DNA from 3 places in the Sideroxydans lithotrophicus ES-1 genome. Region 1 is predicted to be linked to each of the others. Evidence: predicted binding sites of a transcription regulator. Region 1 holds the regulator's gene; each other region holds the start of a gene.
What was found. Region 1 encodes sigma-54, which starts transcription at its own class of promoters, with help from an activator protein. Its sites were predicted from a motif close to TGGCACNNTTCCTGCT; they were not measured.

Region 2: the regulator sigma-54 is predicted to act here: its motif matches at 1,703-1,718, upstream of SLIT_RS04475 (TOBE domain-containing protein).
Region 3: the regulator sigma-54 is predicted to act here: its motif matches at 2,628-2,643, upstream of nifH (nitrogenase iron protein).

What each region holds. Positions count from the first base shown of each region.
Region 1 is NC_013959.1:437,911-442,583, reverse strand. Features, by position in the region: gene lptC (LPS export ABC transporter periplasmic protein LptC) at 1-95, shown strand, start outside; gene lptA (lipopolysaccharide transport periplasmic protein LptA) at 76-663, shown strand; gene lptB (LPS export ABC transporter ATP-binding protein) at 660-1,382, shown strand; gene SLIT_RS02170 (RNA polymerase factor sigma-54) at 1,413-2,843, shown strand; gene hpf (ribosome hibernation-promoting factor, HPF/YfiA family) at 2,860-3,183, shown strand; gene SLIT_RS02160 (PTS sugar transporter subunit IIA) at 3,240-3,695, shown strand; gene hprK (HPr(Ser) kinase/phosphatase) at 3,849-4,673, shown strand, end outside.
Region 2 is NC_013959.1:881,658-886,330, forward strand. Features, by position in the region: gene SLIT_RS04460 (lysozyme inhibitor LprI family protein) at 1-349, opposite strand, end outside; gene modA (molybdate ABC transporter substrate-binding protein) at 678-1,472, shown strand; gene SLIT_RS04475 (TOBE domain-containing protein) at 1,755-2,561, shown strand; gene modA (molybdate ABC transporter substrate-binding protein) at 2,583-3,350, shown strand; gene modB (molybdate ABC transporter permease subunit) at 3,512-4,189, shown strand; gene modC (molybdenum ABC transporter ATP-binding protein) at 4,186-4,673, shown strand, end outside.
Region 3 is NC_013959.1:868,506-873,178, forward strand. Features, by position in the region: gene SLIT_RS15085 (PAS domain S-box protein) at 1-1,528, shown strand, start outside; gene SLIT_RS04400 (NAD(+)--dinitrogen-reductase ADP-D-ribosyltransferase) at 1,594-2,409, opposite strand; gene nifH (nitrogenase iron protein) at 2,709-3,587, shown strand; gene nifD (nitrogenase molybdenum-iron protein alpha chain) at 3,693-4,673, shown strand, end outside.

The DNA.
Region 1 (4,673 bases):
TCATCCGTGCCGTCGGCATGGAACTCGACAACCAAGCGCGCACGGTCAAATTGCTATCGCGCGTCAGGGCCAACCATGAGCCGAACCGCAATTAATGCCGCACTGTGCAGCCTGCTGCTGATGGGCTGGAACAACCTTGCGCTCGCCGAACACGCAGACCGCGACAAACCTATCCATGTGGAATCGGATCGCGTCGTCATCGATGATGCGAAGCAAACCAGCGTGTTCGAGGGCCAGGTGGAACTCACCCAGGGAACGTTGTTCATCCAGGCCGAGAAGATCGTGCTCACGCAGGATAAACTGGGCAACAAGCACTGTACCGCCACCGGCAGCCCCGCCAATTTCCGCCAGAAACACGAGGGCACCGATCAGTATATGGAAGGCTATGGCGACCGCATCGAATACGATACACGCACCGAAACGGTGGATTTCTTCGGCCATGCCCGGGTCAAGCGCGACCAGGATGACGTACAGGGCGACCACATCGCCTACAGCACCCGTACCGAGGTGTTCGAGGTCAGCGGCGATCCGACCCGCCTCAACGACCCCGACAAAGGGCGAGCGCACGCAGTGATCCAGCCCAAGGCCAAAGAGCCGGCCAGCGGCTCGGCAGCGCCACTCACCATCCAGACCAGCCCAACCCTTTCAAAGCAAAAACCATGAGCGAACTCAGAACCGTCTCGCTGAAAAAACGTTATCGCGCCCGCACCGTGGTGCAGGATGTCTCGCTGTCCGTGAAGAGCGGCGAAGTGGTGGGACTACTGGGCCCGAACGGCGCAGGCAAGACCACCAGCTTCTACATGATCGTCGGCCTCGTCGCCGCCGATGGCGGCGAGATCTTCATCGACGACCAGGACATCACCCATTTGCCCATCCATCGCCGCGCGCGCCTCGGGCTGGCCTACCTGCCGCAGGAGGCCTCCATCTTCCGCCGCCTGACCGTGACCGAAAACATCAAGGCAGTGCTCGAATTGCAGGGCTATGCCCCCGCCGAGATGGACGCACGACTGGAGGCATTGCTGAACGACCTGCACATCACCCATATCCGCGACAATCCCGCCATCAGCCTGTCCGGCGGCGAACGCCGCCGCGTCGAGATCGCCCGTTCGCTGGCCACCGACCCGCGCTTCATCCTGCTTGATGAGCCTTTTGCCGGGGTCGACCCCATTGCCGTGCTGGATATCCAGAAGATCATCCGCTTCCTCAAAGAGCGTGGCATCGGCGTGCTGATCACCGACCATAACGTGCGCGAGACGCTGGGCATCTGCGACCGCGCCTACATCATCAATGCCGGCTCGGTGATGGCCGAAGGCAAGCCCGAGGAAATCATCTATAATGAGGGCGTGAGGAAGGTGTATCTGGGCGAGCACTTCAAGTTATAAGATAGCGCCGCACACACGCCAAAACCAGTAATGAAACACTCTCTCCAACTCAGACAATCCCAACAACTGATGCTGACGCCGCAGTTGCAGCAGGCTATCAAGCTGCTGCAACTCTCGACGCTGGAGATCAATCAGGAGACTGCGCGCCTGCTGGACGAGAATCCTTTCCTCGAACGCGAGGACGACAATACCAACCAGACCTACAGCGGCAACAGCAGCACCGATACCCCCGCCCCATCCAGCAGTGCCGAAAGCAGCGAGCCCGCCGAAGCGGAATCACGCAACGACAGCAACGAATGGCCGGAACCCTCGTTCTCATCGACCTCCGCTTCCAGCCCGGATGACGAGGACGACGGCTATTCGGAGGTCGCTGCCGAAAAACCCAGCATGCGTGAGCACTTGCTCTGGGAATTGAACATGAGCCAGATGGATCCGCGCGACAAAAAGATCGTCGGCCTGCTCATCGATGCGCTGGACGAGAACGCCTACCTGTCGCAGCCGCTGGAAGAGATCGTCGAGCTGCTGCCGCCGGAACTGGATATCACCCTGGACGACCTGGAAACGGCGCTGGTGCAGCTGCAGCATCTGGATGCCCCCGGCATCGGTGCGCGCAACCTGAGCGAATGCCTGGCGCTGCAACTGCGCGACATGCCTGAAGATGTGCCGGGCCGGGACCTGGCTTTGACCATCGTCAGCCAATATCTGGATCTGCTGGCCGCCCGCGACTTCAGCAAACTGAAAAAGACCCTGCGCTGCGATGACGATGCCCTGCGCTGCGCCCAGGACCTGATCGTGCATCTGCAACCCAAACCCGGATCTGCTTTCGAGCATCGTGCGGCAGACTATGTGGTGCCGGATGTGCTGGTGGAACGCCACGGCGGCATCTGGCGCGCACGCCTGAATCCGGAGGCCATGCCGCGCCTGCGCATCAATCAGGTGTATGCCAACATCCTGCAGCAGCGCAACGAGAAGAACGCGCAGGAGATGGCCGGCCAATTGCAGGAAGCGCGCTGGTTCATCAAGAACCTGCAGCAGCGCTTCGAGACCATCCTGCGCGTGTCGCAGGCCATCGTCGAGCGCCAGCGCCAGTTCTTCGAGCACGGCGACATCGCCATGCGCCCGCTGGTGCTGCGCGAGATCGCCGAACAGCTCGAGTTGCACGAGTCCACCATTTCGCGCGTGACTACGCAGAAGTTCATGCTCACCCCGCGCGGCATCTACGAATTCAAGTACTTCTTCGGCAGCGGTCTGGCCACCGAAGCAGGCGGCGCGTGCTCCTCCACCGCCATCCGCGCACTCATCAAGCAACTGGTCAGCGAGGAGGATGCCAAGCACCCCCTCACCGACAGTCGCATGTCCGAAATCCTGGCACAGCAGGGCATATTGGTCGCCCGCCGTACCGTGGCAAAATACCGCGAGGGCATGAACATCCTTCCGGTAAATCTTCGTAAATCACTCTAACCATAAGGAGCAGGCCATGAACCTCAACCTCACAGGACGTCATCTCGAAATCACCCCGGCCATCCGCGAGCATGTGCTCAGCAAACTGGACAAGGTCAAACGTCATTTCGACAACGTGATCGACATCAACGTGATCCTGTCGGTGGACAAGCTGGTGCAGAAGGCCGAGGCCAACGTCCACGTTTCCGGCAAGAACATCTTCGCCGAGACGGAAGACAGCAACCTGTATACCGCGATCGATGCATTGGTCGATTCGCTGGACCGCCAGGTGCTGAAACACAAGGAAAAACACACTGCACGCCGCCACGACGAATCCGGCAAGCACAGCGCTGCAGAATGAAACAACACAGGGCAATCAGAAGTGGTTGCCCTGTTTTTTCGCAATGGTGAATCAGCATGAGTCTAATCAGTAAGATCCTGACCCCGGAATGCGTGCTGCTGGATAACGAATCGGCCAGCAAGAAGCGGGTGTTCGAGCGCGTCGGCCTGTTGTTCGAAAATACGTTGGGCATCGCCCGCAGCCAGGTGTTCGACAGCCTGTTCGCGCGCGAGAAGCTGGGTTCCACCGGATTGGGCCAGGGCGTGGCCATCCCGCACGGTCGCGTGAAGGGTTTGCGCGATGCGGCGGCAGCCTTCGTCAAGATGCAGAACCCCATCCCCTTCGACGCACCGGACGGATTGCCGGTGAATTTCATTTTTGTACTGCTCGTTCCGGAACGGGCAACCGACCTGCATCTGCAACTGCTGGGCGAACTGGCGCAGATGTTCTGCGACAAGACCTTCCGCGACCAACTGCAGGCCACCGATGATCCGGTCGCGATCCAGAAGCTGTTCGCCGACTGGCAAGGATAGATGCAACAGATGCCTCTTAAAATTCAAATTTCTAAGTCAGGCAAGGCGCGCGCGACAAATCGTAGCGCCGCATATGTTGGTATATGTAAGCAAGATTTTTCGCGCGCAACGCGGCATGACGACGAAACTTTGGATTTTTAAGAGGTATCTGTAATGGCCCAGGTCAATATCCAGCAACTCTTCGAAGACAAGCAGGAACGCCTGAGCCTCGTCTGGGTGGGCGGCGAAAAAGGCACGGATCGCGTGCTGGAAAGCGAAGTCGTCAACGCCTCCAACCGCGGCCTGATCGGCCACATGAACCTGATCCACCCGAACTGGGTGCAGGTACTGAGCAGCACCGAACTGGATTATCTGCACGCGCTTTCTCCGGCGGAGCTGGCCACCGCGCTGACCCAGCTGGAAGAAGGCGAACCGCTGTGCCTGATCGTGGCTGGGGAAACCGAGATACCGAAGGGCCTGCTGGATTTCGCCAACCGCACCCACACCCCGCTGTTCCGCTCGCCGCTGGGCAGCGTGCAACTGATGTGGATGATCCGCCACTACATCGTCAAGGGACTGGCCGATTCCACCACACGCCACGGCGTGTTCCTCGATGTGCTCGGCGTCGGGGTGATGATCACCGGCGACAGCGGCGTGGGCAAGAGCGAACTGGCGCTGGAACTCATCACGCGCGGCAGCGGCCTGGTGGCGGACGACATCACCGAGCTGTACCGCATCTCGCCGGAAACGCTGGAAGGCCGCTGCCCTGACCTGCTGCGCGATTTCCTCGAAGTGCGCGGCTTGGGCATGCTCAATATCCGCACCATGTTCGGCGAGACGGCGGTGCGCCGCAAGAAGAGCCTGAAACTGATCGTCCATCTGTATCGCCCGCCCTTCGACGACCTGTCCAAGCTGGAGCGCCTGCCCACCTCCGGCGTCGAGGAGATCCTGGGAATCAAGATCAGCAAGGTGGAGCTCCCGGTGATGGCGGGCCGCAAC
Region 2 (4,673 bases), 440 kb from region 1:
TTGCGGGTATGCTTCTGGCTAAGTCCACGGATTCGTTAAGAATTAATCGAAGCTGTTGGTTGCATTGTGAGGGAACATCTGTAATCGGGGTGGCCGTCAGATCATGAATTCGATCCTGATAGGACTTGTTCATGCATGACGTATCTTGGCAAGCATTCCGAACTTTTTTTAGCCATTGTCGTTGCTCGTCGATTACTTTCTGTTTGCTATCGCTTTGCTCAAGTGCTTTTTGGTATGCCATCTTCAAGGCATCATCCAACTTGGACAAATCATGATCGCTACATATCAGTTTCTCTACCTTTGATGACGACTGACGGCAATCAAAACTTGCAGCTTGTGCCGTGAGCATTAGAAGCCATCCTAGAGCAACCCATACTATTCGCCTCATACTGCCCCTTTTTTAGTGCTGAAACTCATAATTGAAAGGCACCCTCGAACTTCCGCTATTGGCCGACAGCGGAAATCTGCTCGCCAGTATTCACTGCCGCAAAGCTGCCATTCGTGACTGGCGGTAACTGGGACAAAGCCGACTTTTCATACAGGCTAAAAGCCAAGCGCTTTTCCCCTTATTTTCAAACGCCGCCGTTTTCAGCCCGCACCGTACCTGCGTCCACTTATCCGGTCAATATGCCAAACGGCCTATATACCTTTCACAACCTGCCAGTCAGCTTGTTATCATGGCAGCCATGTTCAGTCAGGAGTTGAAGATGCAGATTCCATTGCGCGGCCTTGTTGTCACCATGCTGTTGCTGTGCGGGCTGGTGAGTTCTCCGGTGTGGGCGGGCGAGGTCAAGGTTGCGGTGACGGCGGATTTCGCTGCGCCGATGGAGAAGCTGGCGCCGCTGTTCCAGAAGGAAAGCGGACACACGGTGAAATTCAGCTCGGGCGCCAGCGGCGTGTTGTATGCGCAGATCAAGAAAGGTGCGCCGTTCGATGTGTTCCTCTCGGCCGACGAGGAGTTGCCGAAACAGTTGTTGCAGGACGGGCTGGCAGTTGGCGGTTCGCGCTTCATCTATGCCACGGGCAGGCTGGTGTTGTGGAGTGCACAGCCCGGTCTGGTGGATGAGAAAGGCGCGGTGCTCAACAAGGGCAATTTCAGCACGCTGGCGATGCCCAATCCCAGGACCTCGCCCTATGGGACGGCGGTGAAAGAGACGCTGACGAAGCTGATCATGTGGAATGCGATGCAGGGCAAGCTGGACCGGCGCGACGATGTCGCAGTCGCCTACCAGTTGGCGGCGACAGAGCGGGCCGATCTGGCCTTCATCGCGCTGTCGCAGGTCATGCGCGACGGCAAGGTGACTGCCGGTTCCTGGTGGCTGGTGCCGCCCGAATTGCACAATCCCATCCACCAGAGCGCGGTGCTGTTGTCCGGTGCCAAGGATCCGGCTGCGGCAAAAGCCTTCCTCACGTTTTTGAAAAGCGAGAAAGCCAGGAAGGTGATGCGCGGGTTCGGCTACGAATCGCCTTAGACGGTATTCAAAATATTCCAGTTACTTATGAGAACGGGCACTTCGGTGCCCGTTCTGTTTTGCTGCAACTTCATCCATGGTTTGAAAGCGTTATAACTTTTACGTTGTAACGAATATGCCAAATTGTTCTGCTTGGCACAAAGCAGTCTGTTTAAAGTGCCCGTTTTGAATATCCCAAGATGCATCCAGTTCCAATATCCACGCGGTATTGCAGCCAGTTTCGCCCGCCGTGGCATCGCTTTTGCTCGTTATGTCGCATGAGTGATAACGCGTGAGGACATCATGACTCAATCCGTAATGGAAAAGACCGAACCGGGTGTCGTGCCCAGACTGAAACTTGCCAAGGGGCGGCGCTGGGATCATCTGGAACTGCTGGAGCGCATCGATGCGACCGGCTCGATCTCGGCGGCAGCAAGCGCCATGGGCATGAGCTACAAGGCGGCCTGGGAGGCGGTCGAGGCGATCAACAATCTTTCCGAGCAACCGCTGGTCGAGCGCAAGACCGGCGGACAGAAAGGCGGCGGGACGACGCTCACCACCTATGGTCGCAGGGTGGTGGGGGCTTACCGGCGCCTGGAACAAGAGCGCGAGCAGGTGCTGAAACAACTGGCGGAGGTGATGGACGATTTTGACAAGTACTACCATTTGATAAGGAGATTCGATATGAAGACGAGTGCGCGCAACCAGTTCCTGGGCGCGGTGAAGAGCATCAAGTCGGGGGCGATCAACGCCGAGGTGGTGCTGGATATCGGCGGCGGAGACACGCTGGCCGCGGTGATCACCAACGAGAGTGTGGAACATCTCGGCTTGAAGGTCGGCACCGAGGCATACGCGATGATCAAGGCACCATGGGTGATCGTGACCACTTCCGATGGTTTCAAGACCAGCGCGCGCAACGAGCTGCGCGGCAAGGTGGTGCGCTGTCAGGAAGGCGCGATCAACGGCGAGGTCATCATCGAACTGGCCGGCGGCAAGACCGTGGCGGCCATCGTGACCAACGACAGCATCAAGTCGCTGGGGCTCAAGGAAGGTGTAAAGGCATGTGCGCTGATCAAGGCATCGCACATCATTCTGGCAGTCAATGCATAATATATGGATAAGGAGAGAAAAATGGCATCGCGTAAAAATTCATTATTGGTTCTGGTTGGCGTGCTGCTGCTCGGCACGATGGTGCGCTCGGTGAGCGCAGGGGAAGTGAATGCGGCAGTGGCGGCCAACTTCACCGCGCCGATGCAGCAGATCGCTGCACTGTTTGAAAAAGAGAGCGGCAACACGGTGAAGCTCAGCTTCGGGTCGAGCGGCAAGTTCACTGCGCAGATCAAGGAGGGGGCGCCGTTCGACGTGTTCCTGGCTGCCGACGTGAAGAACCCCAAGCTGCTGGAAGAAGAAGGCCTGGCCGTCAAGGGGACGCGTTTCGTGTACGCGCTGGGAAAACTGGTGCTGTGGAGTGCCAAGCCGGGTTTTGTGGATGACAAGGGCGCCGTGCTGGGCAAAGGTGACTTCAACAAGATCGCCTATGCCGACCCCAAGCTGGCGCCTTACGGCCTGGCTGCCAAGGAGACACTGGAAGCGATGGGGTTGTGGGACAAGGTGCAAGGCAAGCTGGTGACGGGCGAGAGCATCGCGCAGACCTACCAGTTCGCTGCGACTGGAAATGCCGAGATGGCTTTCGTCGCCTTGTCGCAGATCACCAAGGACGGCAAGATAACAGGAGGATCCTGGTGGCTGGTGCCCGCGGACAAATACAATCCGATAGAGCAAAGTGCGGTGCAATTGACCGCTGCAAAAGACAAGGCTGCGGCAAAAGCGTTCCTCGCTTACCTGAAGAGCGACAAGGCAGTGGCGGTCATCCGCAGCTTTGGATATGAGCTGCCGTGATTCGATTTTTCGTCATTCCGGCGCAGGCCGGAATCCAGCGAAATAAGCACTTCATGCAGTGCAAAATCTTGATGTTGACCCGCAACGCGGGATGTTAAATCAACTGGATTCCGGCCTGCGCCGGAATGACGGTGTCTTAGAGGGAAATGATGGAAAGCGGAATGACTCCTGACGACCTGCAAGCCATCTGGCTGACGCTCAAGCTGGCGAGCGTCACCACCGTATTGCTGTTGCTGATCGTCACGCCGCTGTCGTGGTGGCTGGCACACACCAGGAAATGGTACCGGGGGCCGGTGGCGGCAGTGGTGGCATTGCCGCTGGTGTTGCCGCCGTCGGTGCTGGGATTCTATCTGCTGTTGTTGCTGGGACCGCACGGCCCGGTCGGCAAATTCACCGAAGCTTTGCATCTGGGCACATTGCCGTTCACTTTCGCCGGCCTGGTGGTGGGCTCGGTGCTGTTCTCGATGCCCTTTGCGGTGCAGCCGATCCAGAACGCATTCGAGGCGATGGGCAGGCGTCCGCTGGAAGTGGCTGCCACCCTGCGTGCCGGCACTTGGGATCGCTTCTTCAGCGTGGCAGTGCCGCTGGCACGTCCCGGTTTCCTTACCGCGATCATCCTTGCGTTCGCACATACGGTCGGTGAATTCGGCGTGGTGCTGATGCTGGGCGGCAATATCCAGGGCGAGACGCGTGTACTCTCCGTCGCTGTCTATAACCATGTCGAGGCGATCGAGTACGGTGCCGCGCACTGGCTGGCAGGTGGCATGGTGCTGTTCTCGTTCGTGGTGCTGCTCGGTTTGTATCTCGCCGGAGGGAAGTCCTGGAAGGTGACGCGATGAGCGAGATACGCGCGCAGTTCCGCATGCAACAGGAAGGTTTCGCGCTGGATGCCGCCTTCACTGCGCCGGCTGTCGGCGTCACCGCCTTGTTCGGTCCGTCCGGTTCCGGCAAGACCACGCTGCTGCGCTGCATCGCCGGACTGGAACGCGCTGCAGGTTCGCTGCAGGTGAACGGCGAGACATGGCAGGACGAGGCTGTGTTCGTACCGACACACAAGCGTCCCTTGGGTTATGTGTTCCAGGAAGCCAGCCTGTTTCCGCATCTGTCGGTGCGCGCCAATCTGGAATACGGGTTGCAGCGCACACCGCTGGCCGAACGCAAAGTGCCGCTGGAGCAGGTGGTGGAATGGCTGGGACTGGGACGGCTCATCGAACGCGGCGATCCATCGAAGCTTTCCGGTGGCGAACGCCAGCGTGTCGCCATCGGCCGCGCGTTGCTTACCAGCCCGCGCATCCTGCTGATGGACGAGCCGCTGTCTGCGCT
Region 3 (4,673 bases), 430 kb from region 1:
AAAGAATCCGCGCATATTCAAGTCCGGCCGGCATGACCGGGCTTTCTATCATTCCATGTGGCTTGCCCTGGACACCGAGGGTTACTGGCATGGCGAGGTGTGGGACAAGCGCAAGAACGGCGAAGAGTACATCAAGCTGCTGACCATCAACGTCATCAGGGATGACGATGGCGCGATCTATCGCCATGTCGCCCTGTTCACCGACATCACCGAACGCAAGAAGGTCGAAGAGCTGATCTGGAGGCAGGCCAATTACGATTCGCTCACCAAACTGCCCAATCGCCAGATGTTCCATGACCGGCTGGAACAGGAAGCCAAGAAAGCGCATCGCGCCGGTCTGTCGATGGCATTGTTGCTGATCGATCTCGACCGATTCAAGGAGGTGAACGACACCCTCGGGCATGACAAGGGCGACATCCTGCTGATCGAGGCGGCGCGGCGGATCAGTGCCTGTGTGCGAGAGTCGGATACGGTCGCCCGGTTGGGCGGTGACGAATTCATTGTCATCCTGTCGGAACTGGAGGATATGGCAAGCATTGATCGCGTCGCGCAGGACATCCTCGGTTCCCTGGCTGAGCCCTTCAAGCTCGACGCCGAGCCGGCTTATATTTCCGCCAGTATCGGCATATCGCTGTATCCGAACGATGCGACCGAACTGGATGTCCTGTTCAAGCATGCCGACCAGGCGATGTATGTCGCCAAGTACGCAGGGCGCAACCGGTTCAACTACTTTACGAAAGATATGCAGGAAGCTGCGCAAGCGCGCATGCACCTTGCCAACGATCTGCGCATCGCTGTAGCGGCCGGCCAGTTCCGTGTGTATTACCAACCCATCGTGGAGATGTCCAGCGGCCAAATATACAAGGCGGAAGCATTGATACGCTGGCAGCATCCTGTGCGCGGCATGGTCAGTCCGGCAGAATTCATCCCGTTGGCGGAAGAGACCGGGCTGATCGTCCCGATCGGTGAGTGGGTGTTCAGGCAGGCCGTGCAGCAGGTCGTGCAATGGCGCAGAAAGTTTCACCGGTCGTTCCAGATCAGCGTCAACAAGTCGCCGGTACAGTTCCGTCATGCCGAGTCTCTTTCGTGGCCCGAGTATCTTGAACAGCAGCACGTAAGTGGTGACAGTATCATCGTGGAGATCACCGAGGGGTTGCTGCTGGATGCGGAGGTCGAGGTTAACAAGAAGCTGCTGCGGTTCCGCGATGCAGGCATCCAGGTGGCGATCGACGACTTCGGTACAGGATATTCGTCGCTTTCCTACCTCAAGGAATTCGACATCGACTACCTTAAGATCGACCAGTCCTTCGTACGCAACCTCGGACCGGGAACAAGCGATCTCGCGCTTTGCGAAGCCATTATTGTGATGGCGCACAAACTGGGATTCAAGGTGATCGCAGAGGGTGTGGAAACGAGTACGCAGCACGAGTTGCTGGCTGCCGCAGGATGCGATTATGGACAGGGATATCTGTACTCCAGGCCGCTACCGCCGGAAGAGTTCGAGCGGCAGCTGGCTGGCAAGCTCTAAGATCTTCATCATCTGCACATGCCCAAGGATATGCATCAGGCCGGGTTATCGGCTCAAAGGGTAAATCAGTACGCCGCAATGCTAACTTCATACAAGCCGCCAATCACCGTGTACTCGTCTTCGCCCTGCAGCATTCCCGGTAGCAACCTCGTATAGCAGAACACTTTGGCCAGCGGCACTTGCGCAGTGAGCAGGTAGTCGCCGAACTCGTCGGCGCGTTCGCGGTTGGCGGTGAACGAGCTCAGGCTGTTGAACAGTACCACGCGGTGCTTGTCGTCCAGTGTGGCCAGCGTCTCATGGTCGTCCACGCGGTTCACGCCGCGATATAACGTGAGGTGGGTCTCGCCTGGATGTAGTCGCGTCAGTTCGTGCTGGCAGTAGGTGTAGAGCAAGTCGAACTGCGATTCCAGCGCGTTCGTTCCATAGAGCGCAGTTGCGCGCATCTCCAGATAGCGGCGGTAAGCTTCGCCCGACAGGTCGCGTATCTGGCCGCCGTGATGTCTTGGCAACAAGCCGAAACGCGATTCCACCCAGCCTTTCAGTGCCGCACCCTCCCGACCGTCCGCATCGAAGCTCCAGCCGCGCACCATGCGCAGGTAGTCGGCTTTTTCTCGCTTGTGTGTCGCTTTCGCGGTGTAACCCGCCTGTTCCGGTTCGTCGAGGTAGAACGAGGCGTTCATGTGCATGATGAAGGCGTTGGCTCTTTCCTTGGCATCGTTGATCTTGTCCAGCAGATTGAACAGGCCGCGATGGAATTGGGCGACGCCGTCGAGTTCGAGCGCGACGGGGGAGCGCTGGAAGGTGAGGCCGCCGAGGATGTCTGCAGGCAGGTTGCAGCGGTTGATCGGCAGGCGCGCCGTGCGTGGCAGGACGACGGACATGACGCTGTCCTTTCCGTCTCCCTCACCCCCGTCCCCCCTCTCCCCGGGGGCGATGGGTACGGTATGTCCTCGCTGCGCGAGGTCCTTTTGATTGCCTGACGGGGTTGTAGCCCCTGCTACAAAGGCATCGGTTTTGTTGGGTTCCACATCCGTCAATGCATTTTGTGTCGAATTGGTTTTCTCTTGCATTACATGCGGTTAGGCGTATCGGTGAGGGGTGGCACGGAGCTTGCGAAGTATTGGGTGCGAGCGACAGTTTTCAATCGCATATTAAATTCTGAAACTCTAAGGAGACTAACATGGCTCTGCGTCAATGCGCAATTTACGGGAAGGGCGGTATCGGAAAATCGACTACCACCCAGAACCTGGTAGCTGCTCTTGCTGAATCCGGTAAGAAGGTAATGATCGTCGGCTGCGATCCCAAGGCGGACTCGACCCGTTTGATTCTGCACTCGAAGGCACAAAACTCCGTGATGGAACTGGCTGCCGAAGCCGGTAGCGTCGAGGATCTGGAACTGGAAGACGTACTGTCCGTCGGTTTTGGCGGCATCAAGTGCGTTGAATCCGGTGGTCCTGAGCCCGGCGTTGGTTGTGCCGGCCGCGGCGTGATCACCGCCATCAACTTCCTCGAAGAAGAAGGCGCGTATGACGAAGCACTCGACTTCGTGTTCTACGACGTGCTGGGTGACGTGGTGTGCGGAGGTTTCGCGATGCCGATCCGCGAAAACAAGGCGCAGGAGATCTACATCGTTTGCTCCGGCGAAATGATGGCGATGTATGCCGCCAACAACATCGCCAAGGGCATCGTGAAATATGCGAACTCCGGCAGCGTGCGTCTGGCCGGCCTGATCTGCAACAGCCGCAACACCGACCGTGAAGATGAGCTCATCATGGCACTGGCTGCAAAGCTCGGTTCGCAAATGATCCACTTCATCCCGCGCGACAACGCTGTGCAGCACGCCGAGATCCGCCGTATGACCGTGATCGAATACGACCCTACGCACAAGCAAGCTGACGAATATCGCGCCCTGGCGAAAAAGATCGTGGAGAACAAGAAGTTCGTCATCCCGTCTCCTATCACCATGGACGAACTGGAAGCGTTGCTGATGGAATTCGGCATCATGGAAGCAGAAGACGAATCCATCATCGGCAAGAAAGCGGCTGAACTGGCTGCCTGATAAAGGTCTTGAGCGCGACGGGTCGTTAGTGTGCGGCCCGTCAACCTTAGCAAATCGAAACTCTGACAGACTCCACATATTGGTGGGTCATTTAAGGAGAATGAAATGACAGCATTAACACGCGAAGAAACCGAAGCCCTCATTCAAGAGGTGCTTGAAGTCTATCCCGAGAAAGCCAAGAAAGACCGCGAGAAGCACCTGGCGGTCAACGATCAATCCATCGAACAGTCCAAGAAGTGCATCACCTCCAACCGCAAATCGCTGCCTGGCGTGATGACCATTCGCGGTTGCGCATACGCCGGTTCCAAGGGCGTGGTGTGGGGCCCGATCAAGGACATGATCCACATTTCCCACGGCCCGGTCGGCTGCGGTCAATATTCCCGCGCCGGTCGCCGTAACTACTACGTCGGCACCACCGGCGTGAACACCTTCGGCACGATGAACTTTACTTCCGATTTCCAGGAAAAGGACATCGTGTTTGGCGGTGACAAGAAGCTGGCCAAACTGATCGGCGAGATCGAGCAGCTGTTCCCGCTGAACAAGGGTATCTCCGTGCAATCCGAGTGCCCGATCGGTCTGATCGGCGACGACATCGAAGCGGTATCCAAGAAAGCGGCCAAAGAGATCGACAAGCCTGTCGTTCCCGTGCGCTGCGAAGGTTTCCGCGGCGTGTCGCAATCGCTCGGCCACCACATCGCCAACGACGCGATCCGCGACTGGGTCCTGCCGCGCCGCGAAGGCAAGGCATTCGAAGGCACACCGTATGACGTGGCCGTGATCGGCGACTACAACATCGGCGGCGACGCCTGGTCTTCCCGCATCCTGCTGGAGGAAATGGGTCTGCGCGTGGTTGCGCAATGGTCCGGCGACGGCACCATCGCCGAGATGGAAAAGACACCTTACGTCAAGGTCAACCTCATCCACTGCTACCGTTCGATGAACTACATCGCGCGCCATATGGAAGAGAAGTACAACATCCCCTGGATGGAATACAACTTCTTCGGCCCGACCAAGGTTGCCGAAAGCTTGCGCGCAATCGCCGCCAAGTTCGACGACAAGATCAAGGAAGGTGCCGAGCGCGTCATC